2 regions of the Kitasatospora sp. NPDC029312 genome follow, and region 2 is predicted to be linked to the other one. Evidence: riboswitches for the same ligand, from Rfam matches in the RefSeq annotation. Region 2 holds a riboswitch; the other holds the start of a gene.

Region 1 (4,203 bases), on a different contig from region 2:
CTCCCCGAGCGGGTTGGGCCGGTGGACGGCTGCCGGGCAGCCGCCGGAGCGGCGGCCGGCGCTCTCCGAGGCGATCGCGCCGTCCCGCAGGTGCACCACCCGGTCCGCCCAACTGGCGTGCGAGGCCTCATGGGTGACCATCACGGCCGCCGCCCCGGCGTCGCAGCGGGCGCGCAGGACGGCGAGCACCGCGTCGCCGGTGGCCGAGTCCAGTGCGCCGGTCGGTTCGTCGGCGAGCACCAGCCGGCGTTCGCCGATCAGCGCCCGGGCGATGGCGACGCGTTGCTGCTGTCCGCCGGACATGTCGTCGGGGAAGCGGTCGGCGAGCTCGCCGATGCCCAGTTCCTCCAGGGCGGCCAGCGCCTCCCGGCGGGCGGTGCGGCCCGGGACTCCGTCGAGTTCGCGGGGCAGGGCGATGTTCTCGGCGGCGGTGAGCGCCGGAATCAGGTTGTAGTCCTGGAAGACGTACCCGACGGAGCGTCGCCGCAGGTCGGCGAGCCGGCCGCGGCTGAGGCCGCCGAGCGTGACGCCCTCGACCAGCACCTCGCCCCGGGTGGGCAGCTCCAGTCCGCCGGCCAGGGTCAGCAGGGTCGACTTGCCGGAGCCGGACGGCCCCATCACGGCGACGAACTCGCCGGCGTGGACGGTCAGATCGATTCCGCGCAGGGCGTGCACCTCGGCGGCGCCGCGTCCGTGCACCCGGGACACCCCGGTCAGGCGCAGGACGGGTTCGGACCGGGTCGGATCGGTGTCGGACACACTTCCCCCTTGTGAGCTGTTCAGCTGCATATGCCGGTGAACTATATATGCCGACGGGGGGAAGCGCAGCCCGCGCGGCTCGGTCACGGTTCTACAAAGGTGTCGAAGTTCGGCCGAAAGGATTGAGGGCTCGCTCCCGGGTCGGGCTATGCTGTGTGAGGTTTCACGAGGCACCTCGTTCGGTGAGGCGTCTTCACGGACACAGGCCACTGACCCGACGACGTCGAGAGACGCCCAGGTTCAGGACAGGTCTTCCCGACCTAAGGGTTGACCCCAAGTGGCTTCCGGCCGGACCGGCTGGACACGCCGTGGAGTGCCAAAGCTCTGACGAGTTGGGGTGTACCGGTCCGCCGCGACCGGTGTGCTCCTTGCCGTGTCGCGACGCGGCGCACAGACGGTGCGCCCCCGGCCGGGAGGAGGCGAGAACATGGACTGCAGTAGTCCGGGTCACAGTCGCCCCTACCCCCGCATGCTCTCGAACACCTCCGGCACGCGGTAACAACCTCCCTGAGCGCCCGCCCGGCGCTTCATCCGCGCTCAACCATGTGCGGGCGCAGGGCGCATGACGGATCGTCACGTCAGGTCACGTCCCGTTCATGCGCATGGACGCTCCGCCATGTCCGCACGTCCGCACGGCCGCCGCCGCTCAGCGCCGCCGTGCGGAGGCGGCGGCGTGCGCCCGCGGGGAGGAACACTGCCGCGTGCCCCCTGACGCCCCTCGACGAGGGGCAGGGAGGCAGGCCCTGCCATGACCAATGCGATGCTGGACCCGAAGTTCCCCGCGGTTCCCGCCGCTTCCACCACATCCGCCGCCGCATCCGCCAAACCCGCCGCCGGCCAGGCCGTCCTGGACGACGCCCACCTCGGCGACATCAAGGGCGCGCTCGGCACCGTCCGGCTCGACGACACCGCCCCGCGCCACGGCCTCTCCGCCCGGCTCAAGACCCTGCTGGCGATCATCGGCCCCGGCCTGATCGTCATGGTCGGTGACAACGACGCCGGCGCCTTCTCCACCTACGGCCAGGCCGGGCAGAACTACGGCACCCAGCTGCTGTGGACCCTGCTGATGCTCATCCCCGTGCTGTACGTCAACCAGGAGATGGTGCTGCGCCTCGGCGCCGTCACCGGCGTCGGCCACGCCCGGCTGATCCTGGAGCGCTTCGGCCGCTTCTGGGGCGCGTTCAGCGTGATCGACCTGTTCCTGCTGAACGCGTTGACCCTGGTGACGGAGTTCATCGGCGTCACACTGGCCGCCGGCTACCTGGGCCTGCCCAAGGCGGCCTCGGTGGTCCTGGCGGCCGCGATCATCATCGCCTCGGCCTTCACCGGCTCCTTCCGGCGGTTCGAACGGGTCGCCATCACCCTGTGCGCGGGCTCGCTGCTGCTGGTGCCGGTCTACTTCCTGGTCCACCCGGAGACCTCGCAGCTGGCCCACGACTTCGTGACGCCCGCCCTGCCCGGCGGCTCCGGCGGGCTCGCGGCCGTCATGATGGTCATCATCTCGATCGTCGGGACCACCGTCGCCCCCTGGCAGCTGTTCTTCCAGCAGTCGTACGTCATCGACAAGCGGATCACCCCGCGTTTCATGACGTACGAGAAGGTCGACCTGTGGATCGGGATCGTCGTGGTCATCGTCGGCGCGGCCGCGCTGATCGGTCTCACGGCGGCGGCCTTCGCGGGTACCGACGGCTTCGGACGGTTCTCCGACGCGGCCGCCCTCGCCCAGGGCGTCGAGGCCAAGGCCGGCCGGCTGGCCGGCGTGCTGTTCGCGATCGCCCTGCTGGACGCTTCCATCATCGGCGCCTTCGCCGTCTCGCTCTCCACCGCCTACGCGATCGGCGACGTCTTCGGCATCAGGCACTCGCTGCACCGCGGGGTCAAGGGCGCCAAGGGCTTCTACGGCGTCTACGCCGGCCTGGTCGTCGTGGCCGCCGTCATCACCCTGCTGTCCGACGGCTACCTCCAGGGCCTGATGACCCAGTTCGTCCAGGTGCTCGCCGGGGTCCTGCTGCCCTCCGCCACCGTGTTCCTGCTGCTGCTCTGCAACGACCGCGCCGTGCTCGGCCCGTGGGTCAACGGCCCCAGGACCAACGCCTTCACCTCGGCCGTGGTCGGCGTCCTGGTGACGCTCTCGCTCGTCCTGACCGCTGCCGTGGTCTGGCCCGGCATCAGCTCCGACGCGATCCTGTGGATCATGGCCGGCTGCGGCGTCGCGGGCGTCCTCGTCGCCGGGTACTCCTTCACCTTCGGCCGCACGGCCACCAAGGAGGACCCCGTCGACCGCACCGGCCGCGAGAACTGGCGGATGCCTCCGCTGGACACCCTCGGCAAGCCGGTGATGTCCACCGCCCGCAAGGCCGGCATGGGCGCCCTGCGCGCCTACCTGCTGATCGCGACGGCCATGGTCATCATCAAGGTCGTCGAGACCGCGCTCGACCACTGAGCCGCCGGCCACGGCCGGTACGCCGTGGGGCGGGGGGGGGGGGGGGGGCCCCCCCCCCCCCCCCCCCCCCCCCCCCCCCCCCCCCCCCCCCCACCCCCACCCACCCCTCCCCCCCCCCCCCCCCCCCCCCCCCCCCCCCCCCCGCCCCCGCCCTTTCCCGCCCTTCCCATGGAGGAGGTGCCGTCGTGCACACCCTGACCACCGTCGAGTTCCTGGTCCGGCTCGCCACCGGCGTCGCCTGCGGCGCGTTGATCGGCGTCGAGCGCCAGTGGCGGGCCCGCATGGCCGGCCTGCGCACCAACGCCCTGGTCGCCGCCGGCGCCACCCTGTTCGTGCTCTACAGCGAGGCGGTCGGCGACGCCGGCAGCCCCACCCGGGTCGCCTCGTACGTCGTCTCCGGCATCGGCTTCCTCGGCGGTGGTGTCATCCTGCGCGACGGCGCCGGGGTGCGCGGCCTCAACACGGCCGCCACGCTCTGGTGTTCGGCTGCCGTCGGGGTCCTGGCCGCGTCGGGCAAGCTGGAACTCGCCGTCCTCGGCACGGCCGCCGTGCTGGCCGTCCACCTGGTGCTGCGCCCGGCCGGCCGGTTGCTCGACCGGGCCCCGCAGTCCGGCAGCGACCCGGACTCCACCAGCCGGGCCGTCGTCCACCTGGAGTGCGACCGCAAGTCCGAGACCCACATCCGAGCCCTGCTGCTCCAGGCCCTCGCCGCGTCCGGGCTCGCCCCGACCGGCCTGCGCGCCCGCCGTACCGAGCAGGGCGACGCCACCAGCCTGCGCGCCACCGTGTCGACCACCGGGCAGGTGACCCCGGCCCTGGAACAGGTCGTCACCCGGCTGTCGCTGGAGCCCGGCGTCCGGGACCTGCACTGGCACCTGGACGAGGACGGGGAGGAACCCGGCGGCCCGGCGCTGGCCTGAGGGGGAGTAGAACGGAAAGGCCGTCACTCGAGACACTGGAGGCCCGATGCTGAAGCCCGACCCCGAGCACGGCCCGCTGGT
Region 2 (4,203 bases):
CGTTCGGAGCCACCGCCGCCGCGGCGCGGCGCAGGACCTGGGCGCGGGGGATCTCCACCGGCGTGTGGAAGTAGCCGGCGCTCACCAGGTCGAAGTGGCCCTCCGGGAAGGTCCGGGCCAGGTCGTGGCGGACGGGGTGGACGCGGGCGGACAGCCCGGCGGTCCTCGCCCGCTCGGCGACGCGGTCGAGGGCGGTCCGCGCGACGTCGACGGCGGTGACGTCCCAGCCCCGGGCGGCGAGCCAGAGCGCGTCGCCGCCGTGTCCGCAGCCCAGGTCCAGCGCCGCGCCGGGGGTGGACACGAGGGCGGTGACGAGCTCCTCCAGGACGGCGTTCGGCTCGGTGCCCCACTGGGCGTCGAGGCGGGAGTAGTGGTTCTCCCAGAAGGTCGCGGAGTCGTCGGCGGTCTGCATGGCTGGTCCTCTCGTCGGGCGGGGGCGGTTCGCCGCGGCCGTGCGGCCCGGGCGTCCGGAACGACGGTGCGCCCCGCCCTGCCGGGCTTGCAAGGAAGCATGCCGTTTCGGCAACCTGGCCGGCATGGGCACCACGAAGAAGGACGTCCTGGCCTCGGTCGGCCCCCGGCTGCGCGAACTGCGGCACCGGCGCGGGATGACGCTGGCGGAACTCGCCGAACGGACCGGGATCAACGAGAGCACCCTGTCCCGGCTCGAGGGCGGCAGCCGCAAGCCCACCCTGGAGCTGCTGCTGCCGCTCGCCGACGTCCACGCCGTCCCGCTGGACGAGCTCGTGGGCGCGCCCCGCACCGGCGATCCGCGCATCCACCTGCGCCCGGTGGTCCGGGACGGGATGACGTACGTGCCGCTCAGCCGCCCCGGCGGTGTCCAGGCCCACAAACTGCTGATCCCGCCGCGGCCGGACAGCGAACCGGAGCTGAAGACCCATGAGGGGTTCGAGTGGGTCTATGTGCTCAGCGGACGGCTGCACCTGCTGCTCGGCGACCAGAGCCTGGTGCTCAAAGCGGGTGAGGCCGCCGAGTTCGACACCCACGTGCCGCACTGGCTCGGGCCCGACGGCGACAAGGCCGTCGAACTCCTGGTCCTCTTCGGGCACCAGGGCGAACGGGCCCACCTCCGGGCTCGCACGGTACCTGACGACGCATCATAGTCCTGGTGGCCGAGCCCTGTTCGGGTACCGGGCGGCCGCCGGGCGGTCCGCCACGCGGTACCACCGGCCGCACGCCCGGCGGCGCCCCCACTGATCGGTCCACGGTCAAGCTCGGGTCAAGGATTACGCCGTAGGGGCCGCGACCCCCTATCCTGGGGCGGATTCGAACAGACACCTCGTTCGGTGAGGCGTCTTCACGGACACAGGCCACTGATCCCACCCGTCGAGAGACGCTCCGGATCAGGACAGGTCTCCCCGGCTCAAGGGGTGACCCCAAGTGGCTTCCCGTCGGGCAACGACCAGGGACACGCCGTGGAGTGCCAAAGCTCTGACGAGTGGGGGTGCCCAGGCGGCGACGTCGGTCTCCCCCTGCCGCGCCGCCGCGACCTCGATGCGCGGCCGAGACCGGGAGGAGGCGTGATGGACGAAGGTCCTGGCCATAGTCGGCCCTTTCCCTTGACGTATTCGCCGTCCTCGCCGTCCCACCGCCGCCCGAGGCGCCCCGTCCTTCCCTGACCCGATCCGGTCCACTCCGCCCTTCCGCCCGTCCCGGCGCGGGCGGCCCTGGCGCATGCCTGGAACCGGCTCCGCGGTCGCGGACGGCGGCGGCGCACCGCCGGGCGGCCCGATGCCCCGTCCTGTCGGGGCGAGGGGGTTCCCACCATGGCTGCCGCCACCCTGTTCACGTCCACCACCGCCCGGCTGCGCGACCGCACCGTCGCCGCCGAGCGCCGCACCGCCGTCACCCGCGCCGTCCGGTCGTCGCTGGTCTCGCTCGCCGGGCTGGTCGGCGGGCCGGTCGCCAACCAGGCCGGTGAGGAGGTCGGCCGCGTCGTCGACGTCGTCGCCCGCCTCTACGGTGCGGAGCCGTACCCGCCCGTCACCGGCCTGATCATCCGGATAGGCCGGCGCCGCACCTTCATCGCCGCCCGCGCCGTCGACCGCATCATGACCGGCCGGGTCCGGCTGCGAACCGCCCGGCTGGACCTGCGGGAGTTCAACCGCCGCCCCGGCGAGGTGCTGCTCGCCCGCGACGTGCTCGACCACCAACTCGTCGACGTCGACGGCGTCCAGGTCACCCGCGCCGCCGACCTCTACCTGGCCCCGCTGGCCGCCCGCACCGTGCTCGTCGGCGTCGACGTCTCACTGCCCACCCTGCTGCGCCGGCTCGGCCCGCGCCGCTGGCAGGTCCGGCCCACCCCGGAGCGCGTCCTCGACTGGCAGTCCGTCGCCCCGTTCGGCGAGCAGGCCACCCACGGGCCCGCCGAGGTACGGCTGCGTGCCTCCCGCTCCGCGCTGCACCGGCTGCGCCCCGCCGACCTCGCCGACATCCTGGAGGACCTCGGCCGGCACGAACGCCAGCAGCTGCTGGGCTGGTTGGAGCCGGAGCAGGCGGCGGACGCGCTGGAGGAGATGGAACCCGCCGAGCTGGAGAACCTGCTGCGCGAAGTGCCGCCCGAGCACGCCGCCCGGCTCGTCGACGAGATGGAGCCGGACGAGGCGGCCGACGCCCTGCGCGACCTCGCACCCGGCGAGCGCGAGACCCTGCTGGCCCGGATGCCCGAGCCCGAGGCCGCCGAGCTGCGCTCCCTGCTCGCCCATCGCGAGGGCACCGCGGGCGGCGCGATGACCACCCTGCTGGTCACCGCCGGCCCCGCGCACACCGTCGCCCAGGTGCGGGCGGAACTCGCCGCGCAGGCCGAGCACCGCACCGACATCGACGCGGTCACCGTGCTGGACGACGACGGGCGGCTGCTCGCCGACATCCCGCTGTTCGACCTCGCCGTCGCCGAGGACACCACCGTGATCGGTGATCTCGCCAGCTGGCTGGGCCAGTTCGGCCCACCGGTGACCGTACGGCCCGACACCCGCCTGGCCGAGGCCGCCGACCGCCTGGTCGCCGCCCGGGCCACCTCCCTGCTCGTGGTCGACGACTTCGGGCGCCCCCTCGGCCGGGTCCTGGCCGACGACATCCTCGACTCGCTGCTGCCCGAGCGCGGGCGCCTGCACTTCCGGAGGCTCCTCAAGTGACCCGCGACCTCGACGCCCACCGGGACGTCGCCACCCGACCGGACACCGCCGACGCCGCGTCCGTCCCGGCGCCCGATCCCGCGTCCGACGCCGCATCCGTCCCGGCGTCGGCGCAGCCATCGGCGCAGCCATCGGCGCAGCCATCGGCGCAGACGTCCGCGCAGGACACCGGGAACGCCCCGAGCACCCCCGGGCGCACCGGCCGCCGCCGGGGCCTGCGCCGACTCGCCGCCGTCGCCATGGTGGCCGGCCCCGGCCTGGTCGCCGCCAACGCCGGCAACGACGCCGCGGGCATCGCCACCTACGCCAGCGCCGGCTCCCAGTTCACCTACGGGACGCTGTTCTTCATGGTGCTGGTCACCGTCGCCCTGGTGATGGTGCAGGAGATGGCCGTCCGGCTCGGCGCCCACACCGGCAAGGGCCTGGGCGCGCTGATCCGCGAGCAGTTCAGCCTGCGCCTGACCGCCCTCGCGGTGTTCTGCCTGCTGCTGGCCAACACCGGCCTGGTGGTCAGCGAGTTCGCCGGCATCGGCGCCGCCTTCGAGCTGCTCGGCGTGCCCAAGTGGGCGGTCATCCCGCCGGCCGCCGTCCTGCTCTGGTCGCTGGTGCTGTTCGGCTCGTACAAGTGGGCCGAGCGCATCTTCCTGGTGATGTCGCTGGCGTTCTTCGCCTACCCCGTCGCGATGGTCCTCGGCCACCCGGACTGGGGGCAGGTCGGCGAGCACCTGGTGGTGCCGCACCTGGAGCCCGGCAAGGACTTCATCCTGCTGGCCGTCGCCCTGATCGGCACCACTGTCAGCCCCTACATGCAGTTCTACGCCGCGGCCGGCGTGGTCGACCGCGGCGTCAAGCCCGCCGACTACAAGCTGATCCGGGCCGACGCCGTACTCGGCGCGGTGTTCGCCTGCGTGATCAGCCTGACCATCATCATCGCCACCGCCGCGGCGATCGGCGGCACCGGCCCGCTGGAGTCCGCCGCGCAGGCCGCCGAGGCCCTCAAGCCGGTCGCCGGGCACGGCGCAGAGCTGCTGTTCGCCTTCGGGCTGAT

What was found. Region 2 has a riboswitch for magnesium ahead of ACZ4WV_RS17490 (magnesium transporter MgtE N-terminal domain-containing protein). Riboswitches for the same ligand answer to the same signal wherever they lie in the genome.
Region 1: another riboswitch for magnesium. It lies ahead of ACZ4WV_RS09505 (NRAMP family divalent metal transporter); the one in region 2 lies ahead of ACZ4WV_RS17490 (magnesium transporter MgtE N-terminal domain-containing protein).

The regions. Positions count from the first base shown of each region.
Region 1 covers NZ_JBVHXY010000008.1:58,441-62,643, reverse strand. The annotation lists gene ACZ4WV_RS09510 (ABC transporter ATP-binding protein) at 1-789, opposite strand, end outside; M-box (ykoK) riboswitch at 927-1,103, shown strand; gene ACZ4WV_RS09505 (NRAMP family divalent metal transporter) at 1,508-3,202, shown strand; gene ACZ4WV_RS09500 (MgtC/SapB family protein) at 3,388-4,122, shown strand; gene ACZ4WV_RS09495 (YoaK family protein) at 4,169-4,203, shown strand, end outside.
Region 2 covers NZ_JBVHXY010000019.1:12,389-16,591, forward strand. The annotation lists gene ACZ4WV_RS17480 (SAM-dependent methyltransferase) at 1-412, opposite strand, end outside; gene ACZ4WV_RS17485 (helix-turn-helix domain-containing protein) at 537-1,124, shown strand; M-box (ykoK) riboswitch at 1,293-1,472, shown strand; gene ACZ4WV_RS17490 (magnesium transporter MgtE N-terminal domain-containing protein) at 1,788-3,155, shown strand; gene ACZ4WV_RS17495 (divalent metal cation transporter) at 3,152-4,203, shown strand, end outside.